Regions from separate parts of the Carnobacterium funditum DSM 5970 genome, predicted to be linked through region 1. Evidence: predicted binding sites of a transcription regulator. Region 1 holds the regulator's gene; the other holds the start of a gene.
The links. The regulator LexA, encoded in region 1, represses DNA repair genes until DNA is damaged. The targets are predictions, from matches to a motif close to CNAACANNTGTTNG.
Positions count from the first base shown of each region.

Region 2: a site for LexA is predicted at 4,441-4,454, ahead of recA (recombinase RecA). Genes of this name have one in related genera too.

Region 1 is NZ_JQLL01000001.1:525,412-531,838, forward strand. Features, by position in the region: gene BR44_RS02285 (YneF family protein) at 1-84, opposite strand, end outside; gene tkt (transketolase) at 230-2,224, opposite strand; gene BR44_RS02295 (DUF896 family protein) at 2,335-2,574, opposite strand; gene lexA (transcriptional repressor LexA) at 2,735-3,358, shown strand; gene BR44_RS02305 (adenine phosphoribosyltransferase) at 3,560-4,072, opposite strand; gene recJ (single-stranded-DNA-specific exonuclease RecJ) at 4,096-6,192, opposite strand; partial or broken gene ltrA (group II intron reverse transcriptase/maturase) at 6,278-6,427, opposite strand, start outside.
Region 2 is NZ_JQLL01000001.1:942,798-949,224, reverse strand. Features, by position in the region: gene yfmH (EF-P 5-aminopentanol modification-associated protein YfmH) at 1-540, shown strand, start outside; gene ymfI (elongation factor P 5-aminopentanone reductase) at 537-1,262, shown strand; gene BR44_RS04305 (helix-turn-helix domain-containing protein) at 1,428-2,294, shown strand; gene pgsA (CDP-diacylglycerol--glycerol-3-phosphate 3-phosphatidyltransferase) at 2,383-2,964, shown strand; gene BR44_RS04295 (competence/damage-inducible protein A) at 3,145-4,419, shown strand; gene recA (recombinase RecA) at 4,568-5,659, shown strand; gene rny (ribonuclease Y) at 5,991-6,427, shown strand, end outside.

The DNA.
Region 1 (6,427 bases):
ATATTTTTTTGCTAGGAAAAATCCACCAACTAAACCGGCAATTAATGCAACAACTATTAAAAGAATTGCTAAACCTGTATTCATTTATACTCACTCCTTTCAAAATTTCTCACTGACTAATTGTACTAGAGTTTAGACTAAAAATAAATAGGTAAAAAGCTTTCAATAGAAAAAACTATGTAAATTGATTTTCTATCAATTTACATAGCCGCAAATTAAGGTTTAGCTTTTATAGTTCATTGTACTTTTCAATAATATTATCCACTGTAAATCCATATTCTTTGATGACTTTATCTCCAGGTGCACTTGCACCATATTTGTCAATAGCAATCATAGTCCCATCTAATCCTACATAACGTTCCCATCCGAAACTTGAACCCATTTCGATAGAAACACGTTTACGAACTATATTTGGAAGAACAGATTCTTTGTAAGCAGCATTTTGTTTTTCAAACAAATCAAAACTTGGCATAGAAACGACAGAAACATCTTTTCCGGCTGCTTTAAGAACTTTTTGTGATTCCATTGCTAATGCAACTTCAGAACCTGTTGCAATTAAAATTCCTTCTGGAACTTCACCATCTTGTGGAGAAAGTACATAGGCACCCTTAATAACATTATCTTGCGCCAATTCTTTTGTTTTAGGTAAAACAGGTAAATTCTGACGAGATAAGACTAACATTGTTGGGTGATCTGTTGAAGTTAGTGCAATCTTCCAGGCAGCAACCACTTCATTGCCATCAGCAGGACGCAATACAGTCAAATTAGACATACCACGTAAACTTGAAAGATGTTCCACAGGTTCATGTGTTGGCCCATCTTCTCCAACGGCAACTGAATCGTGTGTAAAGACATAAGTTACTGGTAATTTAGAAATTGCTGCTAAACGAACGGCCGCTCTTAAATAATCTGTAAAAACGAAGAATGTTCCCACGTAAGTTTTTGAACCGCCATGTAAAGCAATTCCGTTTGCTGCAGCTGTCATAGCAAATTCACGCACACCATACCAAATATTTCTTCCTTCATATTGACCAGGTTGGAAATCTTTTTCACCTGCTACCATCGTATTATTTGAAGAAGATAAATCTGCAGAACCACCCCAAAAAGCGGGAACAGTTTTAGAAATAGCTGTTAATACTTGATTGCTGGTAACACGTGAAGCTAAAGCAGAATCTCCCTCTGAAAAACTTGGCAACTCACTATCCCAATCTTTTGGAAGTTCATTATTCATTGCTTGTTCAAATTGATTTGCTAGTTCAGGATAAGCCGTATGATACTCGTTAAACGATGTGTGCCATTCTTTTTCTGAATTTGCACCTTTGTTAATCATGTCTTCTTCAAAACGTTTGCTTACTTCTTCTGGAACAAAGAAATCTTTTCCTTCCCATCCGTAAGCTTTTTTAGCTGCTTCAATACCTTCTGGACCTAAAGGAGCCCCATGGACTTTATGAGTTCCTTCATTTGGTGCGCCAAAACCGATAATTGTTTTTACTTCAATGATAGTAGGTTTTTTTGTTTCAGCTCTTGCAGCATTGATTGCCGCATTGATTTCTTCAATGTCATTACCATCTTTTACTAAGATATGTTGCCAATTGTAGGCTTCAAATCGTTGCCCAACATTTTCGGTAAATGCTTTCGATGTTGGTCCATCTAAAGAAATATCATTTGAATCATAAAGCATAATTAGTTTCCCAAGCTCTAAATGACCAGCCAAACTAGCTGCTTCAGATGAAACCCCTTCCATTAAATCTCCGTCTCCACACAATGCATATGTGTAATGATCCACAATTGTGTAATCTTTTTTATTATAAGTTGCTGCTAAATGTGTCTCTGCCATTGCCATACCTACTGCATTTGCAATACCTTGGCCTAATGGACCTGTTGTTGCTTCGACACCATCTGTTAAATGTACTTCTGGATGTCCAGGAGTTTTGCTATCCCATTGACGGAAATTTTTCAAGTCATCAATTGAAACATTGTAACCCGCAAGGTGTAATAAGCTATAAAGCATGATAGAGCCATGTCCTGCAGAAAGAACGAAGCGATCACGATTCACCCATTTTGAATTTTTAGGATTCACTTTTAAATGTTTAGCCCAAAGTGTATAAGCCATCGGAGCTGCTCCCATTGGTAATCCCGGGTGTCCAGAGTTGGCTTTTTGAACCCCATCCATACTTAGTGTTCTAATCGTGTTAATCGCTAATTGGTCAGTGTTGTCAAACAATTAAATCATCCTCTCAATTATGTTACTTTTATTTTACTGTTTTATAACATTCAAATCAACGTTTGAATGCAATTTATTAAAAATAATTTAATATCCGCTTTATTTTATCTTTAACGGTCATGAAGACCTTTTTCTTTTTGAATTTTTTTTAATTTATCTGGTGTTACGTCAGCCCCAGTTTCATCAACTACTTTTAATCCTTCAATGTGATTACGCATGCCACCTCTAAAGGCAGCTAGATAAGCTTCTCTTAGTTTTTTTTGTTCTGTTTGTTCCGATAAACTTAAGCCTTCATTTTTAGATTTTTTTGCTAGAACGTTAATTCTTGTTAATTTATCTTTAGATAACATTTCATTCACCTCATTATTTTCATTATTTGAATACTATACCAAAAAAAATTACTCTATGCATTAAAATCGTTTTTTACACTAGCGAACATTTGTTTGATTCAGAGGTTGATTTATGTTATTCTAAATAAGAAATAATAAAAGAATTGAGGTGCATCTATTTATGCGTAAAACACCAGAATCAAGACAAATCGAAGTTTTGCAATACATTCATGACCAAGTAAAATTAAAAGGTTACCCGCCAACAGTACGTGAAATTGGAACAGCTGTTTCACTATCTTCTACTTCAACTGTTCACGGCCATTTATCGCGGCTTGAAAAGAACGGCTTTATACAAAGAGACCCTAGTAAACCGCGTGCTATTGAATTAACCTCTAAAGGGCTAACAAAATTAGGCATTCAACTAGAACAAATCCCTTTATTGGGCACAGTAGCTGCTGGTGAACCCATTTTAGCAGTTGAAGAAGCTTCTGATTATTTTCCACTTCCTCCTAATTTAAGACAAGAAAGCAATACTCTTTTTATGTTGACAATCAGAGGTGAAAGCATGATTAATGCTGGTATCTTTGATGGTGATGAAGTGATTGTTCGCAAACAATCTAGCGCAAACAATGGCGATATTGTTATTGCATTAACAAACGAAGACGAAGCTACGTGCAAAAGATTTTACCGTGAAGACCGCTATTATCGTCTGCAACCAGAAAATGATTCTATGAGCGCTATTCTTTTAGATGAAGTTACTATTCTTGGTAAAGTAGTCAGTTTGTACCGTAGCCATATTTTTTAACCATACTTATTGTTTAATTTCAGAACAGAAATGATGCTATTTTTAACGTATCGATAGATAAAGTTTAGCTATAAAAAATGCACCTCTTTTATTTATGGAAAACAAACCATAGATAAAAGAGGTGTTTTTTTGTAACCATTAAAAAAATCAGCTATCTTTTGAGTCCTTTAGTCCGTTAAAAGAAATCTATTTAAGAACTTTTTAGTACTCCATTAACGCTAAAATATCATAACCTTCAATTTTATTGCGTCCTTTTAAATCACTTAACTCCACTAGAAAGGCTGTCCCAACAACTTCTCCACCTAATTGCTCAATAAGCTTGATAGTTGCTGCAATGGTACCACCTGTTGCTAGCAAGTCATCACAAACAAGTACTTTTTGGCCAGGTTTAATCGCATCTTTATGAATTTGTAAAACGTCATTGCCATATTCTAAACCATAACTAACTTCTACGGTATTACGCGGTAATTTACCTTTTTTCCGAGCAGGAGCAAATCCAATCCCTAATTCATAAGCTACTGGACAGCCCACGATAAAACCTCGTGCTTCTGGTCCTACAATCATATCTACGCATTTATCTTTTGCATATCTAACTATTTCATTTGTTGCAAATCGATAAGCTTCGCCATCGGCCATTAAAGGAGAAATATCACGAAAAATAATCCCTTCCTCTGGAAAATCAGGTACATCAGCTATATATTTTTTTAAATCCATTAATTTCTTCCTCCGTTTCGATTTTACAGTTCTTTCTCTAGCTGGATTTTCATCCATTTTTCAAGTTCTGCAAAGTGACTGTATATGAGAGCTTCTTCTGCAGCAAATTTTTCGAGCCGCTTTTGATAAACTTTTGTATCTATTAATTCTTTTTTTTCAATATTTGATACAATATTCATAATACCATCTTGTATTGTAACAAAACCTGCTTCAAAAAACACGGAGATTATAAAAATGAGCATATTTTCTTTTAGTTTTAAATGTCCGGATAAAATTTTCGTTTTATGTCTTACGTCAATATCCATATGCGATGCAATATATTTAAAAACATGTGAGAATTGTATCCGACTCGGTATGCCCTCTAAATATACACTTTCTTGATTAAAGAAACTTACATAGATGTTAGAAGGTTCACTATTTTGTAATAGCTCTCTTAATAATGTCAAGTTATCTGGACAATCGACTAAAATGAGTTTAGTTGTTTTCATTTCAAATTGCTTATTTTCTTTTTGGTTTGAAATCAAATGAGAATATCCAGTTACCGGTATTTTTTCTTGGTATTTATTATAATTCTTATCATTGAAAAAAACGTAGTCAGCACTAGGTAGTTGCCATATACTTGGTGAAACTTGGGTACTTCTTAAATCAAACAATTGCGTGCCTTTAACTACTAAGTCGTCTAACATCAGCTGAGGTTTCCTTAATCCATTCCATTCATTGATATTCAGTTTACCTGTTATTGAAATTTCTGCTTCAGCTCCAATATTCTCAGCCATGGATCCAAGATGAAAGCCAATTGCATCTAGAGTTGCTTTCTCTTCAATTAAATTAAGTTTTAAATGTGTTTTTTCGCTACCGATTCTTTTAATTTCTTGAACTCGTACTTGCTCAAATAGAAAAACAGGTTTTGGATTTTCTGTTCCGAATGGAGCTAATTTTTGTAGTTCTTCGATTGCCTTTATGCTCACATCAGAAATGTGTAGTTTTTCATCAACAAAACAGGCGTTTTCTAATTGATTGGGCCCTTCTTTTTGTTGCAAGAATGCATTCAATTCTGTTCTAAGGTTAGCTATGCTTTCAATTGGCAGAGTTAACCCGGCGGCCATTTGATGTCCTCCAAATTTCGTTATTAAATGATCAGTATCTTCTAAAGCATGAAACAAATGATACGTTGACGTACTCCTACCAGAACCTTTTGCATATCCTTTTTCATGATCAATGTTAAGAACAATAGCTGGTTTTCCAGTTGTTGCTACTATTTTACTAGCAACAATTCCTAATACACCCTCGTGCCATCCTTGTTTTGCTAAAATATAAATGCCTTGGTCAGAATCTTCTTCTACCATTTCTAATGCTTCAGCAGTTATTCTCTTGACAATCGACTGTCTTTCACTATTTTTTACGTTTACCATTTCTGATAAGCGTACGGCTTCTTCATCATCAAAAGTAGTCAACAATTCAACGGCAGGCGCAGCATCTCCTAAACGTCCAACAGCATTCAAACGTGGAGCTAAGGCGAAACCAATCGTTTCTTCATCTGCTTCATTTTGCTTGATACTTGCAACTTTACATAAAGCAATTAATCCTATTCTTTGTGATTCTTTCAATACAGCTAAGCCTTGCTTTACTAAAGCACGGTTTTCACCCGTTAAGCTGACTAAATCAGCAATTGTTCCTATAGCTACTAAATCAAGCATCTCTAAAGGTATTTCTCCTAGTAAGGCAGTAGCTAATTTGAAAGCCACACCTACTCCTGCTAAATTTTTGAAAGGATATTGGCCATTTGGATGTCTTGGATGAATTAAAGCATAAGCATCTGGCAAAGTACTTTGCAATTCATGGTGATCAGTGACTATCACATCAACTCCTAGCTCATTTGCTTTAGCAATAGCCTCATGACCCCCTACTCCATTGTCACATGTTAAAATCAAGCCTGTTCCTGCTGAAATTAATTTTTCGAAGACCCTTGTGTTCGGTCCATATCCATCAGTAAAACGATTAGGAATATAATAATTAACCTCTCCTCCTATCATTTCAATCGTTTCTTTTAAAACTGCAGTACTGGTAATCCCATATAGTGATAGGTAACCTTTTGATACTATCTCCAGGTTTTCCCCCACTCCACACCGTGCGTGAGATTTTCACCTCACACGGCGTTCCATCGAATTTATTTTTCCGCTTTTAGAGTTACTTTCTTGAATCAAGTTACAATTCGATATTACCAGCTATTATTCTGTACTTGTTCAACCTGTCCAAAAATTTCCCGTTCAATTGAAGTTCTTACATTAGTTTATCAATTGTTTTAGAATCTGTAGCATGAATAAGTTTGTGAACTTGTTCAGTTACTAAGATTAA
Region 2 (6,427 bases), 420 kb from region 1:
AAAAGGCCGAAAAGTATCGTGGGTATTAAGGGTGTCGGCCGAGCTCCAGAAGGCAAAGGAGCTTTAGTCTATAAGACCACTATGGATTTGTTATTAGCCTTGTTAGTTGGGCCTACATCAGATAATTATTTAAGGTTATATGATACTGGCATTATTGATGATAGTTTTTCATATGATTTCAGCTTAGAACGAACGTTTTATTTTGCTGATATTGGAGGAGACACAAAAGAGCCAGAAGCTTTCAGTAATGTCATAAAAGAAATTTTATTAACAGCTAAAGTTAGTCCAGAATTGAATCAAGCACATTTAGTTCTTGTGAAAAAGAGAATGATAGGCCAGGTTCTTCAATCTCTCAATTCTCTGGAGTATATTGCTAGCCATTACAGCCAACAGAATTATGGTGAAGCTACGTTATTCGATTTAGTTCCAATCATTGATTCCATCACTCTAAATCAAATAAAAGTTCTTGCAGAAGAGTTTATGCAAGAAAAGTATATGAGTGTTTTTCATATTTTGCCCAAAGAAGACAGCAAAACATGAAGTCAGCTTTAATCATGGGAGCTAGTGGAGATATTGGTGCAGGAATTGCAAAAGAATTGGCTGAAAGTGGTTGGTCATTGTATTTACATTATCATACAGATGATAAAAGTGTTGGAAAACAACTTCGCGATTATCAGACTGCATTTCCTAAACAGGATTTTTTTGGAATTAAGCTAGATATGACAGATGAATCAGGAATTGAGGAGTTTGTTAAAAATATTTTCCAATTAGATGCAATTATTTTTTCAAGTGGTTTTACAACTTTTCAATTATTGACAGAAGTAACGTCTAAAACAATGGATGATATGTGGGCAGTCCATGTAAAAACGCCTTTATTAATGTTGCAGACACTACAAACAAAATTAGCTTATTCTAGGTCGGGAAGAGTTGTTTTTATCAGCTCTATTTATGGGGAATCAGGTAGTTCGATGGAAGTTATTTATAGTACAACAAAAGGAGCTCAATTATCTTTTGTAAAGGCCTATAGTAAAGAGGTGGCTAGCTTAGGTATAACAGTTAATGCTATCTCGCCAGGGGCAATCGAAACAAAAATGAATTCGGACTTTAGTGAATTGGATTTAGCTGCATTAAAAGAAGAGATACCAGTTGGACGTATGGGTAGTATTTCAGAAATTAGTTTTTGGGTCCATCAATTATTAGAACCTAGAAGTGCCTATTTAACTGGACAATCTATTATTGTAAGCGGTGGATGGTTAAGGTGAGAGAAGAGCAGCTACGCAAACAATTGCTTGTAAATAAAAACGACTAACATCAAAGTTTGACTAACATCAAAAAGAGATGTTAGTCAAACTTTGATTGTGTTATAATTAAAAGTAATATGAGCTTTTTAGGCTCTCTAAACAAGAGAACTGGTAGGTGAGAATAGAATGAATGAAATCGGTGAAAAATTACAAGAAGCCAGAAAAGCTAAAGGCTATACTTTAGACGATTTACAACAAATGACAAAAATACAAAAACGTTATTTAATTGCAATTGAAGAAGGCAATTATAATGTCATGCCAGGTAAATTTTACGCGCGAGCTTTCATTAAGCAGTATGCTGATACGGTTGGGCTCAATGGAGATCAGTTATTAGAAGATTATACAGATACTGTTCCTCATACTCATGACGAAGAATACGTAGAAAAAGCGTCGGCAAACCAAACACGCTCAGGTAATAAATCAGGTAATAAGGTCCTTACAAAAGTTCAAAATCATTTGCCTACATTACTCATTTCAGCTGTAGTCATCATTGTAGTAACGTCAATTTATCTAGCCTTTATCAAGACAAACCAAGCGGCTAAAGAAGACATGATTACGAAAAATTCAGAAACGGTCGTTGTCTCAAGTACGGAATCTAATTCATCAGAGACAAAAGGGTCAGAAAAAAAGGAGTCTTCTTCTGTCGAAAAAGAAGAACCTAAACAATCCATATCCATAGTATCTTCCACTGGTTCTCAGACTAGCTTTGCCGTAACAGGAGTAGCTGGAAAAAATGAAATTAGTTTGATTGCTGAAGGTGGAGACAGTTGGGTAAGTATAGAAATTGACGGCGTTATGGTCGATCAAGCCTTATTAACTACTGGAAACTCATTGAAAGCTACTATCCCAGATGGTGCAAAGCAGGTTAATCTAGTTATAGGGAACGCTGCGGTTACATCTGTTCAGTTAAATGATGAGAATGTCGAGTACGCTCCTGAAGCGGCCGATGCAGTCACACAGAAGATTGAATTTCAATTTAATGAAAAAGAATAAAGTAAGAAGACAATAAGACATCTCTTTTATTAGAGTTTTCTTATTGTTTTAAATTTAAATATAAATAAAAAAGAAAGAAGGCGATAGTTTGAATTTACCAAATAAATTAACGGTTGTGCGTATCTTTATGATACCCATTTTTGTCATCATCGCTCTGGCTCCTTTAAATTGGGGAGTTTGGCAAATATGGGGGTCAACGATTGAGATTACACAGTTAATAGCAGCAATTATATTTGCAGTTGCTAGTATAACAGATTGGCTTGATGGGAAAATTGCTCGCTCAAGAGGCTTGGTAACAAATTTTGGAAAGTTTGCAGATCCCTTAGCTGATAAAATGTTAGTAATGACTGCATTAATTATTTTAGTTGGCCAAGGCTTAGCTTCTTCATGGGTTGTAGCAATTATCGTTTGTAGAGAACTAGCGGTAACCGGATTGCGTCTATTATTAGTTGAACAAGGAGGAACAGTCCTGGCGGCAGCATGGCCAGGTAAAATTAAGACCATGACTCAAATGATTGCCATTATTTTGTTATTGGTAGATAATTTACCTTTTGAAGGTTTAGGTATTCCTTTAGCTGATATCATGTTGTATATCTGTTTGTTTTTTACTATTTATTCAGGAATCGATTATTTTGTGAAAAATAGCAGTATCTTTAAAGGTTCCATGTAACCTTCTTCGGTGTAATCATACGTGTCTTTAAAAATAGGTTGGGACAGTCGTCTCAGCCTATTTTAGATACTGTGGAATGGTAATGAGAATCTATCTTATTTCAATAATGATTTTATGATCTAATAAAAAAAATAGAAGACCGTCAACAAGCGTATATTGACTATAAGTGAGGAGAAAAAGATGAATGCTGAAATAATTGCTGTCGGGACAGAACTATTGTTAGGACAAGTAGTGAATACAAATGCAACATTTTTATCGAAAGAGTTAGCAACATTAGGTATTGAAGTTTATCATCAATCTGTTGTAGGAGATAATGCAGAAAGATTAGAAGAAGCCATACAATTTGCTGAAGAAAGAAGCGATTTGGTTGTTTTAACGGGAGGCTTAGGTCCAACAAAAGATGATATGACAAAACAAATTTTAGCAAAGCATCTTGGAAAACAATTGGTACGGCACGAAAAGACTATGGAAAAAATTATAAAGTTCCACGAACAAAAAAATCGCCCTATGTCTGAAAACAATGAACTTCAAGCATTAGTAATCAAAAATTCAAGTGTTTTAAAAAATAATAATGGTATGGCTGCAGGCATGTTTTTAAAAATGGAAAATTGTTTTTATTTGTTGCTGCCAGGACCGCCACACGAATTAGAGAGAATGTTTGAGCAAGAAGCAAAACCATTGCTACTGAAGCAAACAGCAAATGAAACTGTTTTGCTATCGAAGATTTTACGCTTTTATGGAATAGGTGAATCGCGTCTAGTTACATTGTTGGAGGATTTGATTGAAAAACAAGCAAATCCTACGTTAGCTTCTTATGCAGGTAAGCATGAAGTGAGCTTGCGCTTAACGGCCAATGGAAGGTCTGAAATCGAGTGCGAAAAAAAGTTGGATAACTTAGAGGTAATAATAAGAGAACGCGCTGGAGACTACTTATATGGCTATGGAGATGACACAAGTTTAGCTGAAGTAGTCAGTAAAGTAATGAAAGAGAGAGAATTGACATTATCAGCAGCTGAGAGTTTAACAGGAGGAGCTTTTCAGAGTACGGTAACATCTATATCTGGTGCTTCAGAATTTTTTGAAGGTGGATTGGTCACTTATAGCAATCGTATAAAAAAAGAGATACTCGGTATCAATCAAAAAATGATGGATCAATTCGGAGTTGTCAGTAGCCAATGTGCCATTAAGATGGCCGAACAGGTCAAAAGTCAGTTCAACACAGATATTGGAATTTCTTTTACTGGTGTAGCTGGTCCATTAAAGTTAGAGAATAAAAAACCTGGTACAGTTTGGATAGGTATAGCAATCAAAAATGAGCGTCCGTATGCAAAATGTTTTCATTTTGAAAAAGATAGAAATAATAATCGGGAACTTTCAGTTCTAGCAGGATTAGATCTAATTTATCGAGAATTATTGGACAAGCAGATTAATGGAAAAGTCCATTGGACTCAGTGAGAAATGGATTAGATAGCGCACCGAATGTTTGTTCGGTTTCTTCTTGCATTTTATAAAAAAAGAAAGTATGATGGATGTTGACAGACCTATAAAATAAAATTAATTATGTAAATTGATAGCAATAAAAAACAATTTAGGAGGACATACAATGGCAGAAGACCGTAAACAAGCATTAGAATTAGCATTGAAAAAAATTGAAAAGAACTTTGGTAAAGGCTCAGTTATGAAGTTAGGAGAAAAAGTGGATACTCGTATTTCAACTATTCCAAGTGGTTCATTAGCGTTGGATGTAGCGCTAGGAGTTGGTGGTTTCCCAAGAGGGAGAATCATAGAAGTATATGGACCAGAAAGTTCTGGTAAAACTACAGTAGCGTTGCATGCTGTAGCTGAAGTTCAAAAACAAGGTGGAATTGCTGCATTTATTGACGCTGAAAATGCACTAGATCCTAAGTATGCAGCCGCATTAGGTGTAGATATTGATGAGTTACTATTGTCACAACCAGATACAGGTGAACAAGGATTAGAGATTGCGGATGCGTTAGTTTCAAGTGGTGCTGTAGATATTGTTGTTATTGATTCAGTGGCGGCATTAGTTCCCCGTGCAGAAATTGAAGGTGAAATGGGAGACAGTCACGTTGGTTTACAAGCTCGTTTAATGTCTCAAGCTCTTCGTAAATTATCTGGTTCAATTAACAAAACGAAAACAATTGCTTTATTCATTAATCAGATTCGTGAAAAAGTTGGAGTTATGTTTGGTAATCCTGAAATTACACCAGGTGGACGTGCTCTTAAATTTTATGCAACGATTCGTTTAGAAGTAAGACGTGCAGAACAAATCAAACAAGGTACGGATATTATGGGAAATCGTACAAAGATAAAAGTAGTGAAGAATAAAGTAGCCCCACCATTCAGAATAGCAGAAGTTGATATTATGTATGGAGAAGGAATTTCACAAGTTGGAGAACTCGTGGATATGGGATCAGAAAAAGATATTATAGACAAAGCGGGAGCTTGGTACTCTTATAAGGGGGAACGAATTGGACAAGGACGAGAAAATGCAAAACGTTACTTCATAGATCACCCTGAGTTAAGAGCCGAAATCGAGAAAAAAGTACGTGCAGCTTATGGTATAGGTGAGGCTGAGGAAAATACAGATGAAAAAGATAAAGAAAAAGAAAAAAAGAAAACTGATTCAACTTCAGAAAAAAAAAGTAAACCGATTTTAACTGAAGGAAAATAAAACCTATTTAAAAAAAGGCCTAAAAAGAAGCTAGGACGGGTTGTACCGGTTCAGCTTCTTTTTTTTTTTTAAAAGAAAAAAAGGTGAAGAATGAGAAATATATAAGATAACGTTCTCATTTAATGGACAAAAGTAGCATAATCACCCTCAAAAACTATTATTAAGTTGACATGTCCCGTGTAGACAATTAAAATTAGAATATCCTTTACTTTATCTTTAGATAACAGGTAGGTTTTATTGGTAAAAAAGTTACGAAGTTCTACCAGATAATTGATAATTGATAATTGATAAATAGGAAATGACAAATTAAATAAGATACGGAGGTGGAAGAATGAATTTTAACAGTATAGCCTTCGCTATCGTTACTTTAGTTGTCGGTCTTTTTGTAGGGTATGCCATCCGCAAATCAAAACATGAAAAAGAATTGGCTGGTGCTAGGAACACTGCAACTGGAATATTGGATGAAGCTTATAGAGAAGCAGAAACCATGAAAAAGGAAGCGATGTTAGAAGCGAGGGAAGAAAACTACAAATATAGAACTGAAATTGAAACTGAGCTGAAAGAAAGAAGAAATGAGATTCTAAGACAAGAAAATCGGTTAGTACAGCGTGAAGATAACATTGACCGTAAAAATGACAGCTTAGAAAAACGTGAACGGACACTTGAAGCAAAAGAAGAGAAATTAGGTTCAAGACAACAACTATTGGACGATTTGGAGATCCAAGCAAGAAAGCTAGTTGAACAACAAGAAACAGAATTAGAAAATGT